DNA from 2 places in the Brevundimonas sp. TWP2-3-4b2 genome. Region 2 is predicted to be linked to the other one. Evidence: riboswitches for the same ligand, from Rfam matches in the RefSeq annotation. Region 2 holds a riboswitch; the other holds the start of a gene.
The links. A riboswitch is a leader RNA that binds a small molecule or an ion and turns the genes downstream of it on or off. The one in region 2 is predicted to bind S-adenosylmethionine.
Positions count from the first base shown of each region.

Region 1 (6,562 bases), 430 kb from region 2:
GCCATGGCCTGGATGCTGGCGCGCGAGGGCGCGAAGGTCGCCGTCACCGACGTCAATCAGAAGGGTGTCGCGGCCCTCGCCGACGCGATCAACGCCGAGGTTCCGGGAGCCGCCTTCGCCTTCCAGCACGATGTCACCGACGAGGCCGACTGGGCCTCGGTCATCGACGGGGCCGTCGCGGCCATGGGCGGGCTGTCGATCCTGGTCAACAATGCCGGCATCGCGGGAGACCTTCAGTTCGTCGAGACCGACACGCTGGAGAACTGGCGCCGCGTCCAGGCGGTCAACATCGAATCCATCATGCTGGGCTGCAAACACGCCATGCCCCACCTGCGGGCTTCGGCACCTTCGTCGATCATCAATATCAGTTCGGTGGCAGGTCTCGCCGCCGCCCCGGGCATGGGCGCCTATAACGCCACCAAGGCGGCGGTCTGGATGTACACCAAGACCATCGCGCTGGAGGCCGCCAAGGGCGACTGGAACGTGCGCTGCAACTCGGTCCATCCGGTCTTCATCAAGACCCCGATTCTCGACCCCTTCATCGCCATGGCCGGTGGCGACGAGGCCAAGGCCCACGAACGCCTGTCGCGCGGCATCCCGATGAAACGGATCGGCGAGCCGGACGATGTGGCGTATTGCGTGCTCTACCTCGCCGCCGACGAGTCGAAATTCGTCACCGGCTCCGAGTTCAAGATCGACGGCGGCATGCTGGCGCAGTGAGCGAAGGGAGTAGGGCCTAGGGAATAGGGCTTAGCCGATCGCGCTCGGCCTGAACGATCGCCTACTCCCTAAGCCCCAAGCCCTAAGCCCTTGCCCTCAGTCCAGATCCACCGGCAAAATCTGGCTCGACAGCAGCGTCTCCATTCCCGCCCACCGATCCGGGCCCTGCCGCTCGACCCAGGCCTGGACCACGTCGCGACCCAGTCCATAGTTGATGATGTAGCTGCGATAGGTGTCGATGAAGCGCAGCCGCTGCGCCGCCTTGGCCGGTTCGGCCAGCGTGTATTTGGACAGCCGGGCGATGGTCTCCTCGCGCCCGACCCGGCCCGCCAGATAATCATCGGCGATCGTGTACTCGGCCCGTGCCAGACGGCGCTGCAGCGCGGCCAGCTGCGCCTTCTTGTCGGCCGTCGACGGATCCAGTCCGGCCAGGGGGAACAGCACGTCGCGCTCGAACACCGTGCCCTGCTCGCCCGGGAAGGCCAGATCGATGCCGTAGTTGGCGCTGCCCTCGGCCACGAACGACATCGGGCTGAACAGCGGATAGACGCTCATCTCGACCCAGCCGCGATCGCGCACGAAGGTCTTTTCCAGCAGGGCGTTGTAGACGTGGTGCCCCGGATACCCCTCATGACAACCCAGATCGATCGCCCGTTCCGTATAGATGGGGAAGTCGGCGTTGATCTCGATGCGGCTGGCCGCGTCACCCAGATAATAATTATACCCTGACCAGGGCTTGTCGTCGACAAGGCTGAGGCTGAACCGCTCATTGGCGGGCAGGGCGATGTGCTGGACGGTGCGGCGGCGGCATTCGGCGATGGCCGCGTCCATCACCGTCTGCAGCCGTTCCTTCGGGATCACATAGTGGGCCTTGAAGGCCGTCACCCGGTCGGTCAGCGCGCCGGGTCCCGGCAGCAGGGCGTCGACCTCGGCCAGGACGGGGTCGTAGGTGGAGAGAGGCAGCAGTTCAGGCCGGATGCCGAACAGGGCCTCGGCCTCGTCGGCGAAGCCCATCTTCTCGCCCGATAGCATGCGCAGACGGGCCGAGGCCGCCGAGACATGGGCCAGCAGATATTTGCGCCGCTGAACCGCCATGGGTTCTGCTCCGCGGGTCGGGACGGCGTTCAATCGCGCGGTCAGCGCCGCCGCACCCTCGATCAGCTGCGGCACGGTGCGCGGGTTGGCGTGGGCCGCCGCCTGCCATTCCGCCGGGCCATAATAGGCGTCGACATAGCCCGGCTCGCGCTCGCCGATCTCGAGGATCAGGGCGACATAGGACTCGGCGATGGCGTCCAGACTGTCAGGCGCGACACCGGGATGGCCGGTCGTCACATCGTCAGGCCGAATGGCACAGGCCCCCACCAGCATCAACAATCCAAGCAGAAAGGCGCGCATCGAGACCTCCATCGGCAAAGAGGCGCGCACGCTAGATGACGATGCGCCGGGCCGCACCTTTCAAATCATTCAGAAAGGCCCGGGCTCGGCCACGTGCCCGGGCGCTTCCGGCGCGCATTCGGGATTGAGGGCGGCGCGGTCCTGCTGTAAGGCCCTCCGTCCGGCGTTTCGCCGCAGACGCACCCGTAGCTCAGCTGGATAGAGTACTGCCCTCCGAAGGCAGGGGTCACAGGTTCGAATCCTGTCGGGTGCGCCATTCTTTTCAACATGTTGGCACTGAGAGCCGGCTGGAGATACGCTCTTCAGTCACCACATAGTCACCACGAAGTGTGGTGTCGGCAGATTTCTGGCCTCCTTCAAAGACGCGACGACTGGATCGAAAAATCGACCTGACCTCATTCCTACCTGGACGAGCGGATCAACACCTACGATGGGTGCGGCGAGCGGGGGCCTCTCTGACGTTGGCATTGTTGCCGTGCGTAGCCGGTGATGGCCCGACCGTTCCGCTTGACATCCGTCCCCCCCGTCGCCAGCCTGCATTCGACATTAAGAGAGCGGCCATGTTGGCCGTCGCCAACCTGCCCTCCCGGGCAAGGTGGCTCCCGAAAGGGGATGTGGCCGACCGGCAATTATACGGGCTCTACGGGTCACATCTCTGTTCGCGGTTCTCGCTGATGCGAAGGAGCGCTCCCCATGAGCCGAGTGTCTGTAGGCCGCCTGGCCCCCGTTGAGGGCCTGTTCACGTCAGAGAGTGTGGCCGACGGCCATCCCGACAAGATTGCCGATCAGTTGTCCGATGCGGTGCTGGATGCTGCGCTCAGGCAGGACCCCCAGGCCCGTGTCGCTGTCGAGGCCGCCATCAAGGGGTCTTCAGTCTGGCTGTTTGGAGAGCTGACCGGGCGAGATCTATCGCTCGACTTTCCGGAGATTGTCCGAGGCGTGCTCTCCAGCATTGGCCACAGTGACGACCGATGGGGCATCGACCTGGCCCAGTTGGACGTCCGGACCACGATCAGCCTGCAGGCCGCCGAGATCGGTGACGGCGTGGGCGGGGGACCAGACACCGGTGCCGGCGACCAGGGGATGATGTTCGGCTTCGCCAGCCGAGAGACCGATGAGCGCCTTCCGACGCCGATCGCCTTGGCTCACCGGCTGATGCGTCGCCACAAGCAGGTGCGAGAGCGGCTCGGACTACTTGGCCCCGACGCCAAGGCGCAGGTGAGCGTTCGCTATGAGAATGGCCGGCCGGCCGGGCTGCACACGATCGTGCTTTCCAGCCAGCACCTGGCAGACGTCTCCCTCTCCGACGTCAGGGAGTTGCTGCGCGAAGAGGTGATCCGGCCGGTCCTGGGCGCCGACGCCGACGCTGCAGAGCTGCTGTTGAACCCTGCCGGGACCTTCATTGAAGGTGGTCCCGTCGCCGACGCCGGGCTGACCGGTCGCAAGATCATCGTCGATACCTACGGCGGCTTTGCCAGACACGGCGGCGGGGCCTTCTCCGGTAAGGACGGGACCAAGTCCGACCGGGCAGGGGCCTATGCCGCGCGGCAGTTGGCTCTAACCATAGTCGAGGCCGGCCTCGCAGAAGCCTGTGAGGTGAGGCTCGCTTATGCAATCGGCGTGGCCGAGCCCGTTGCTGTGCACCTCGATCTGGGCGGAGGGCGAGGGCTCGAGTTGGATGCCGGCGCAGCCGCCGGTCTGCTCGCCGCCTTGCGGCCTCGCGCGATCATCGACCGGCTCGCGCTGACCTCACCCAGGTTCTTGCCGACGGCGGCCTTCGGACATTTCGGACGCCCGGACTTTGCCTGGGAGAGGTCGGCTCCCGATGCGCTGTTTGGGGAGCTTCGCAGTTCGCCGCTCGCGCCGCCGGCCCCCAAGCTCGCCCGCAGATCACAGCCAGCGAGGAGCCCGGCATGAGCGCCCCGGACAGAAGCGGTCCGTTGACCCCTCCGCTAGATGAAGACACCGGAAGATCCATTGACGCCCTGGCGCGTCTCAAGATTTCCGGGGGCGCGCCGGGGCCCTACGTGGTCGCCCGACGCGAGCACTTCACCGCCCGTCTCGCGGCTTACGCCACCTGGTATCAGGGGTTGGCCGGTGCCGCGCCGGGCCCCGAGCACCTTTCGGCGGCATCGGTGGTCATGATCGAGTTTCGGCCACCTGACGGCCGAAGCCCCACCGGCATGAATCCGTGGGTACTGGATAGCGACTTTCCAGACATCTTGCGTCTGACGCAGGCCCGAGTTGTCCCATGTCAGGAGGCCTCCGATGGTCGGGTCTAGCCGCCGCGTCTTCGTGGCTGCGTCGACCAGCGTTGCGGTTGGCGCTGCAGGGGCATCGCTAGCCCAGGCCGGTGTGCAGATTGAGCCGCTGTTCGGTTCCGGACCGGCTGCGGCTGATGTCGCAGAACTGGCGGCGTCCGAAAAGTTCCATCAGTGGAAGGGACGCTTTGGCATGGCGGCGGCGTACCAGAAGCTGGCGCGCGGCCGAGCGCTTCACTCAAGGCTTCTCGCCTACATAGATCATCACATCGGTGCTTTCGGCGGCAGCCCGACGGCGGCCCATGTCGTGGCTGTCGCGCAGCTGATGTCCCAGCGAACCGTGTTTGCGGGGCTAGAGAGCTACCTTGAAGCATTTGACGCCTGCTCCTGTCCGCAGTGTTTTCCAGCGTTTTGGCGTGCAGCAAGAACAAGCGAGATCGAGCAACCCGGTCATCTGGCCTTGGCGATAAGGCGGATTCGAGCCAGTCGCAGAATGGTTCAACACGCCCTTCCGCCTGCTGACGCGCGAAAGGCCTACTGCAAATTCGAGGAGCCGGTCCAACGACCCTGCGGGGTCACCACACGGTACTGGACCCTCGCTTTTACTGCCCCTCCAGAACCCGATTGGACATCTCTTCGGGACTCCGCATCCGCCTCACCGGCGGCGAACGTGAGAGCATCATGATGACCGGCTCTGAACAGAGGCAAATCGACCAGGGCTACAGGCCCGCTCGCTATTTCGGACCGGCGGACCTGGAGACCCACCTGCTCAGCACCATCAAGGGTGCCGAGAGACGAAATCTGGTCGCTTCGAGATTGCGAACCGGCGGCGATTCATTTGCCGACGGCCTGGCCGAGCCGTCGCTTCCAGACGACGTTCGCGGTTCATGGGGAGCTATTCACCCCTCGATGATGGGCGGTGAATATCTCCCCGATCGCAGGGCAACCGAGCTCGAGATCGCAAGGATCACAATCCAGTCCACCACCCAGGACGTAACCTGCGTATATGCCTCGCCTGGTCGCGACCGCATCCGATACCGCGTCGTTGATGAGTACGGTGGTGACTGCCTGGAAGGTCGTATCAAGCGCACTTCCTCACGTCCTTTGTCGCTCGGCGATCTCACCGACTTCTTTCTGAGCGCGTGGGACCTGGTCCGGGTCCTGGAAAGGAACTTCCCAATCGGGGCCAGTTCGCTCGAGGAGGCGCTCGAGTTCTTCAAAGGGGAATCAGCCTTCTACCCGGACTTTGACGCCGCGCTGCGGGCACGGGCTAAGGCCTGGTGGGCCGCAAGGGAGGTTACCCCATGACACATGACAAGCTGGTGAGGCTGGTCATCCCGGAAGATTTAATCCGTGACTATGAAGCCGCCCACTACTGGGTCGATTTTCCTGCCGGTCGGATAGTTCTCAACATCGGCCAGCCATTCGTGGGTTTCGACGGATTTGTCGGCCGCAATCGGCTAGCCATCGTTACGGCCTGCAATCCATTCAGCAATATCCTTGCGGACGCCGAGAACGATGCAAGGCAGGCTTTGCTCATCGAGGCTGTCGCGGCGGCGGGTCTGGAATGGTTTCCCGCTAGTGGCGTTGACGCTCAGGAGAAATGGGTACCGGAACCCAGTTTGGCGATCCTGGACCCGTCGGACGAACAGCTCGACGGCTGGATGGAGGCGTTCGAGCAGAACGCCGTCGTTGTGGCCGAGGCCGGCGGCCCAGCCGCTTTGCGCCTGCATCCCCGTTACACAACCGACAGCACGCGTGCGGTCGGCGAGGCGCCGACACCTACAGAGCAGACAGTCGGGCCCAAAATCGAACAGGCAAACACCAGCCCAAGAGCCGGTCGGTTTGAAGCTGCTTGGGGAGACGGCGTTCACGTTCAGCTCACTCTGTCGTCTCGCAAGTGGGCCAAAGTCCAAGCAGGGAAACCCTTGACGGTGCGGGGAAAGGGCTACGGCTATGAAGGTGAGTTTTTCTGGGACTACTGGGATTTTTCAGGCGGGATGAATGGCGAACTGGCCGTCAGATATGGCCGTCCCAACGAGGGAGACTATTCCGCGGTTGGTTGGGACGGCACGGTGGGAGAGGCCCTACTGCGATGCGACATCCAAGAGTGAGGATCGGCGTGCACAAAGAATGTCGTTGGCGGGTGACCGGCATCGAACCTTGTTCGCGGCTAAACGCGGGGA
Region 1 is NZ_JAFCWB010000001.1:540,440-547,001, reverse strand. It holds gene ACP7AS_RS02575 (SDR family oxidoreductase) at 1-720, shown strand, start outside; gene ACP7AS_RS02570 (hypothetical protein) at 817-2,115, opposite strand; tRNA gene ACP7AS_RS02565 (tRNA-Arg) at 2,295-2,371, shown strand; SAM-I-IV-variant riboswitch at 2,654-2,758, shown strand; gene metK (methionine adenosyltransferase) at 2,809-4,032, shown strand; gene ACP7AS_RS02555 (hypothetical protein) at 4,456-4,614, opposite strand; gene ACP7AS_RS02550 (hypothetical protein) at 5,001-5,684, shown strand; gene ACP7AS_RS02545 (DUF3293 domain-containing protein) at 5,681-6,490, shown strand.
Region 1: it holds a riboswitch for S-adenosylmethionine, as region 2 does, so the genes downstream of both, metK (methionine adenosyltransferase) here and metX (homoserine O-succinyltransferase MetX) in region 2, are expected to answer to the same signal.

Region 2 (6,562 bases):
CGCGGGGTCGAGCCGCACCAGTCCCTTCGGGACGACGACGTCGCGCCGCTTGCCGGGATCACGCACCAGCACCCCGACGACCTCGAAGCGGGGGTCGGCGAGCAGGCGTTGCAGCACCCCGCCACCGACGACTCCACACCCGGCCAGTGCGATGCGCAGGGGCCGGAACGGCCCGGCGGCCGGACCATCCGTAGCGACGTCGGGTCCGGCAAGAAGGGCGACGTCATCGCTCAGCAGGGTCTCGCCGTGGCCGGGCCGGGTGGCTACGACGCCGATCGCGGCGAGCGCCGTGACCAGGCTGCCGAGCGCGGTCGCCCCGCCGGATGCGACGGCCACGACACGCCGGCCGCGGCGGAACTCACGATAGACGGCTGAAGCGGCGTCGGCGGGTTGGCCGGCGTCGAGCTGAAGGAGGGCGACCGGCTCGGCGGCGGCGGGCGCCGGCGCGCCCTCGACTGTGGGACGACACAGGAACACGGCGGGCATGTTGCGGTCCTCTCAGGCGGCTTCAGTGGCGAGGGGCGCGTCGACGACCACCGCCTGCAGGGCCCGGGCGAGATCGGCCAACAGATCTTCCGGGTGCTCCAGCCCGACCGAAAGGCGCAGCAGTCCATCGGTGATGCCGGCCACCGCGCGGGCTTCAGGAACCATGGAGGCGTGGGTCATCAGGGCCGGATGGGCGATCAGGCTTTCCACGCCGCCCAGCGACTCGGCCAGGGTGAAGACCTCCAGTTCATCAACGAAGGCGCGCACGGCGTTGAGGTTGGCCAGCTCGAACGACAGCATGGCACCGAAGCCGGACTGCTGACGCGATGCGGCCGCATGCCCCGGATGGGAGGCGAGACCCGGATAGTGGACGGCACCCACCGCGGGGTGGGCGTCCAGCCATTCCGCGATGCGGCCCGCGGTCGCCTGCTGCCGCTCGATCCGCGCGAACAGGGTCCTTACGCCGCGCAGGGTCAGATAGGCATCGAAGGGCGATCCGGTGACCCCCAGACAGTTGGCCCACCATGTCAGGCTTTCCAGGTCGGCCGGGTCCCTGGCCACCACACAGCCGCCGACCACGTCGGAATGGCCGTTGATGTATTTGGTGGTCGAATGGATCACCAGGTCTGCGCCGAGGGCGAGCGGCTGCTGCAACGCCGGCGACAGGAAGGTGTTGTCCACCGCTGCCTTGCAGCCGACGGCATGGGCGCGTGCGCAGATGTCGGCGACATCGACCACACGCATCAACGGGTTGGACGGCGTTTCGATAAGGATCAGTTTCGGATGCAGGGCGAAGGCCGCGTCCAGCGCGACGCGGTCGTTCTGATCGACGAACTGCACGTCGAAATGGCCGCGTCTGGCCCGGGCGCTCAGTAGCCGATGGGTCCCGCCGTAAAGGTCGTGCGGGGCGATCAGCAGGTCGCCGGGTGTGAGCGAGAACAGCGCCAGATCCACCGCGGCCATTCCGGTCGCGGTGACCACGGCACCGCATCCGCCCTCCAGTTTTGCGAGGGTTTCGCCGAGCAAGTCGCGGGTCGGATTGCCCGACCGGCTATAGTCATAGCGCCGCTTCCCATCCAGCCCGTCAAAGCTGTAGTTCGACGACAGATAGATCGGCGGCATCACTGCGCCGTGCGCCGGGTCGCTGTTCACACCATGACGCGCGGCGGTCGTACAGGGATGGGATTGAGCTGGGGCGGTCATGCGGCAATCTCGCTGGGCTGGGGGGCGGTGAGGGGTTTGAGGACGTCGTGAAGGGCCTGGCCGACCAGCTCGCGCTCCTTCAGAAACGCGTCGTGGCCGAAGATCGAAGGGGCCTCGATCAGTCGGCGAAGGTTCGGAGCCCGGGCGGCCAGCTCGCGGCTGTCCGCGATCGGCACCAGCCGGTCAGAGGTGAAGCCGATCACGGTCAATGGGCAGAGGACGGCCTCCGGCGCGACCTCATGCCGGTCGAGCGAGTCCGACAGGCTGATCCAGCGTTCGGCCGAGGTGGCGTCGGCATAGTCGACCCCGCGGGCGATCAGATAATCGCAGACCGGATAGGGCTCGCCGGCACGGGTGGGCGGGGTGAGGCTGAACCGCAGGGCGAACTCGTCGGCGGAGCGATAGGTCGTCATGGCCAGCTGGCGGGCGAGGGCGATCCCCTCGGCCTCGCGGCCGCAGTCACGGGCGAAGGCCAGCAGCCTGCGCTGGATGCCGCGTGCCGCCGTTGCGGCGGGATGGGATCGATGCGCGGCCGATATGACCGTCAGCGCTCCGATCCGCGCGGGGAAGGCAGCGGCGAAAGCCAGACCAATGCAGCCGCCGTAGGAGGCACCGACGAAGGCGTCGATACGCGGTTCATTCATGCCGTCCAGCAGCAGGGCCAGCAGCCACGCCTGATCGCGGGTGCTGATGGTGATGCCGCGATCCGTGCGACCCGGCAGCAGGTCGAAGGCCAGAACGCGCACGCGATCCAGATCGATCGGGCCACCGTTCCGAACGGCCCACGACCACCAGCGCGTGGCGAACCGGTCGCCTGAGATGCCGCCCGCGACCACAATCAGCGGGCCGCCCTCAACGCCATACAACCGTCCGACGACCTCGGTCGCGGTCAGGTCCTGGCCGGACTCAAGCCGAAAGCCGGCGGGGACGGGAATGCGCACATCGCGGCCCGTCGCTTCGATTCTGGTCTTCTCGATGGACGCCACGGTCCGCTCCGGTCTCGCTCAGCGAAACCGATGGGGCGAACCAATTCCTTGCGTGACAGACCCGTGAAGTCAGTCGGACCCCACGCGTGAGGGGGCCGTCGCTTCACTCATCTCTCGCGGCTTCCGGGGAGGCCTCGCAGGAGTTGGCACCATCTCCGGGATCGGGTGGATCCTGGAAGGTTGCCCCGGCATCAAAGGGCCTATCCCTCCGCCGGTCTTGATGAGTGCCCTTACGGTGGCCGACACGTCCCGCGACGTCAATCCCCTTGTTGCAGCACAAAGCCGCGACCGGCCCGGTCCCGTATCCGGCCCGCCCTGTCAGTTCCCCGGTCAGCCTCGCGGCGTAAATTTCCGGATCACACCCGAGTAGGTCATCAGCACCCGCTCGCCCGCATTGATCTGGCCGCGCACGAAAATCAGGCTCTTGCCGGCGCGGATGACTTCTCCGGTTGCCTCGATCAGTTCCCCGACCCAGGCTCCGTCGATAAAGGTCGAGTCCAGTGACACAGTCACACCGGACGCCCCTTCCATCTCCTGATAGGCGGTCTGGAACAGGGCGATGTCGGCGAAGGTCATCAGGCAACCGCCATGCATCCGGTGGCCGGCGTTCATGTGTTTGGGCTCGGCCCGGAAGGCGCATCGCATCCGCCCGTCGGCGTCGGGCCGGAAATAGAACGGCCCCACCACCTGATCAAAGGTGCCGTGCAGATCATAGGTCTGCCAGCCGGCGAACTCGCCTTCGGTTACGGTGACTTTCTGGACCATGCGAACTCTGCCTTCTTCTTGCTCTCGCAATGCAGCATATAGGCACGATGAGCGACCCCATCGAATCCGCCATCTTCGAAAAACTGGCGAAGGCCGACCCCAAGGGTGTCGGCGGCAAGAGCATCGAACCGTCCGATGTGGCCAAGGACCTGCAGCCCGAGCAGTGGCAGCGCATGCTGCCCAAGGTGCGCCATTGCGCGCTCGCCTTGATGCGCGAGGGCCGGCTGACCATCACCAAGAAGGGCAAGGTGATCGACCCTAACGCCTTCAAGGGGGTGATCCGCCTGCGTCTGCCGACGGCCGAGGAAACGGCGGCGGCCCTCGCGGCCTTGCCGCCCGTCGTCGAGGACGATGACGACTTCGCATGATCCGGCGGACGGCCTTGACGCCGTCCTCGCCGACATCCGCGCCTGCCGGGCCTGTCTCGGCCAGCTTCCGCATACCCCGCGCCCGGTGGTCCGGGTCTTTCCCGGAACACGGCTGCTGATCTGCGGCCAGGCCCCGGGGCGGCGCGTGCACGAAAGCGGCCTGCCGTTCACCGACCCGTCGGGCGACCGGCTGCGCCAGTGGCTGGGCGTGGACTACGAGACGTTCTATGCCGACCAACGCCTTGGCGTGGCCGCCCAGGCCTTCTGCTATCCCGGCACGGCCCCCCACAAAAACGGCAGAAGCGGCGGGGATTATCCGCCGCCGCGCCGGTGCGCAGAGCTGTGGCGACCGCAATTGCTGGCAGCCTTGCCTGATGTCGAACTGACCCTGCTGGTCGGTGGCTATGCCCAGGTCTGGGCGCTGAGGGATCAGGCGAAGGTCAATATGACCGGGACGGTGCGCGCGTGGCGCGAATACGCGCCGTCCATCCTGCCCCTGCCGCACCCGTCGTGGCGCAATACGGCCTGGCTGCGCCGGAATCCGTGGTTCGAGGCCGAGATTGTGCCCTACCTTCGCGAGCGTGTTCAGGGCATCCTTGCGCCATGATCCGCGCATTGGTCCTTCTGACCGCAGTCCTGACCCTGTCGGCCTGCGCCACCCCGGCCATCCAGACGCCACTCGCCGCGCCGGCCGGATTCTCCGGGCCCGCGCTCGAAGCGGGCATGCTGATCATGGACGACGGCGCACGCCTGCCGCTCGCCAGCTGGGCACCCGAGGCCGGAGACCCCTGGGCGGTCATCATCGCCTTGCACGGCATGAACGACAGCCGCGCCTCTTTCCGCCTTGCCGGCCCATGGTGGGCCGAACAGGGGATCGAGACCTGGGCCTTTGACCAGCGCGGTTTCGGCGACGCGCCGGGCCGTGGCGTCTGGGCCGGCGAGGCCCGCCTGACCGAGGACGTCCGCACCGCCGTGTCCATCGCCCGCGCCCGCCATCCGCAGGCCATCATCACTGTGGTCGGCGAGAGTATGGGCGGCTCGGTCGCCATCGCCGCCTTCGGCTCGGGCCGCCCGCCGGCCGCCGATCGTGTCGTCCTGCTGGCACCCGGGGTCTGGGGCTGGTCGGCGCAAGGGGCCCTGAACAGCACCGCCCTGTGGGTCACCGCCCGCGCCATGGGAGACCGCTCGGTCGAGCCGCCGGCCTGGGCCATCCGCGGGAAGGCGGCTTCCGACAACCGCCTGGAACTGATCCGCAATGGCCGCGATCCGGCCAGCATCCTGTCGACCCGGTTCGACGCCCTCTACGGCCTGGTCGATCTGATGCAGAGCGCCAGCGACCGGCTCGGCGCCGTCCGCGGGCCGACCCTGCTGCTCTATGGTGCCCACGACCATGTCGTCGAAAAGGGCCCGATGCGGCGCGCGCTGGAAAACGCCGGGACCCGTCCGGGCTTTCGGACGGGCTACTATCCCGACGGCTGGCACATCCTGGATCGCGACCTGCAGGCCGAGATCATGTTCCGCGACGTCGCCGTCTGGCTGAGAAATCCGGCCGCGCCCCTGCCGTCGGGAGCCGCTCCGGTTCTGCCCGCGCTGGACCAGGCGGCCCGCTCCCGTTGACGTGAAACGGCCGTGCTTGCCCTGTCCGACGTCGGAGGGTATGTGCCGCGCAACAAAAAAACACCCCGGGAGACGCTCGAATGAGCATGACGCTGTTCGATTCACCGTCCTTTGCGAACCATGAGGGCGTCCACGCGGTCTTTGATGAAAAGACCGGTCTGCGTGCTATTATCGCTGTTCACTCAAGTGCGCGCGGCCCGGCCTGCGGCGGCACCCGGATGTGGAACTATGCCTCCAGCGCCGAGGCGCTCGAGGACGTACTGCGTCTCTCTAAGGGCATGAGCTACAAGAACGCGGTCGCGGACCTTGAGATGGGCGGCGGCAAGTCGGTCATCATCGGCGATTCCAGGACCCAGAAGACCCCCGAGCTGTTCCGTGCCTTCGGCCGCGCCGTGGATACGCTGGGCGGTCTTTATTATGCGGCGGAAGACGTCGGCGTGTCGGTCGCCGACATCGCCGAGGCCCGCAAGGTCACCCCCTATGTGCTGGGCCTGAACGACGGTCCCGAGGCTTCGGGCGATCCCAGCCCCGTCACCGCCGAGGGCGTCTACCGCTCCACCCTGGCGGCCGCGCGACGCCTGTGGAACCAGGACGACCTGACCGGCCTGACTGTCTCGGTCCAGGGTATCGGCCACGTCGGCGGCTATCTGGCCGACAAGCTGTATGCCGCCGGTGCCCGGCTGATCATGACGGACGTCAACACGGCCCTGCTGGCCGAGGTCGCCGCCCGCACCCATGCCGAGATCGTCGCGCCGGACGCCATCTATGACGTCAAGGCCGACATCTATGCGCCCTGCGCCCTGGGCGCGACGTTGAACCCGCAGACGCTTGATCGCCTGACCGTCAAGGCCGTCGTCGGAGCCGCCAACAACCAGCTGGCCACGCCGGACATCGGCCAGCAGCTTTTCGAGCGCGGCGTGCTCTACGCGCCCGATTATGTCGTCAATGGCGGCGGCATCATCAACGTCGCCTCGGAACTGCGCGCTCGCCAGACGGGCGGGGCCTACGACCCGGCCTGGGTCGAGGCCAAGCTGTCGCGTCTGATGGAGACTCTGGACGAGGTTCTGGACCGGTCGGTCGCCGAGAAGCGCCCCACGCACCAGATCGCTGACGCCATCGCCGAGGCCCGCATCAACG
Region 2 is NZ_JAFCWB010000001.1:112,026-118,587, reverse strand. It holds gene ACP7AS_RS00560 (homoserine dehydrogenase) at 1-486, opposite strand, end outside; gene metB (cystathionine gamma-synthase) at 499-1,689, opposite strand; gene metX (homoserine O-succinyltransferase MetX) at 1,686-2,675, opposite strand; SAM riboswitch class I at 2,780-2,902, opposite strand; gene ACP7AS_RS00545 (PaaI family thioesterase) at 3,006-3,440, opposite strand; gene ACP7AS_RS00540 (DUF3253 domain-containing protein) at 3,488-3,808, shown strand; gene ACP7AS_RS00535 (uracil-DNA glycosylase family protein) at 3,792-4,415, shown strand; gene ACP7AS_RS00530 (alpha/beta fold hydrolase) at 4,412-5,425, shown strand; gene ACP7AS_RS00525 (Glu/Leu/Phe/Val family dehydrogenase) at 5,512-6,562, shown strand, end outside.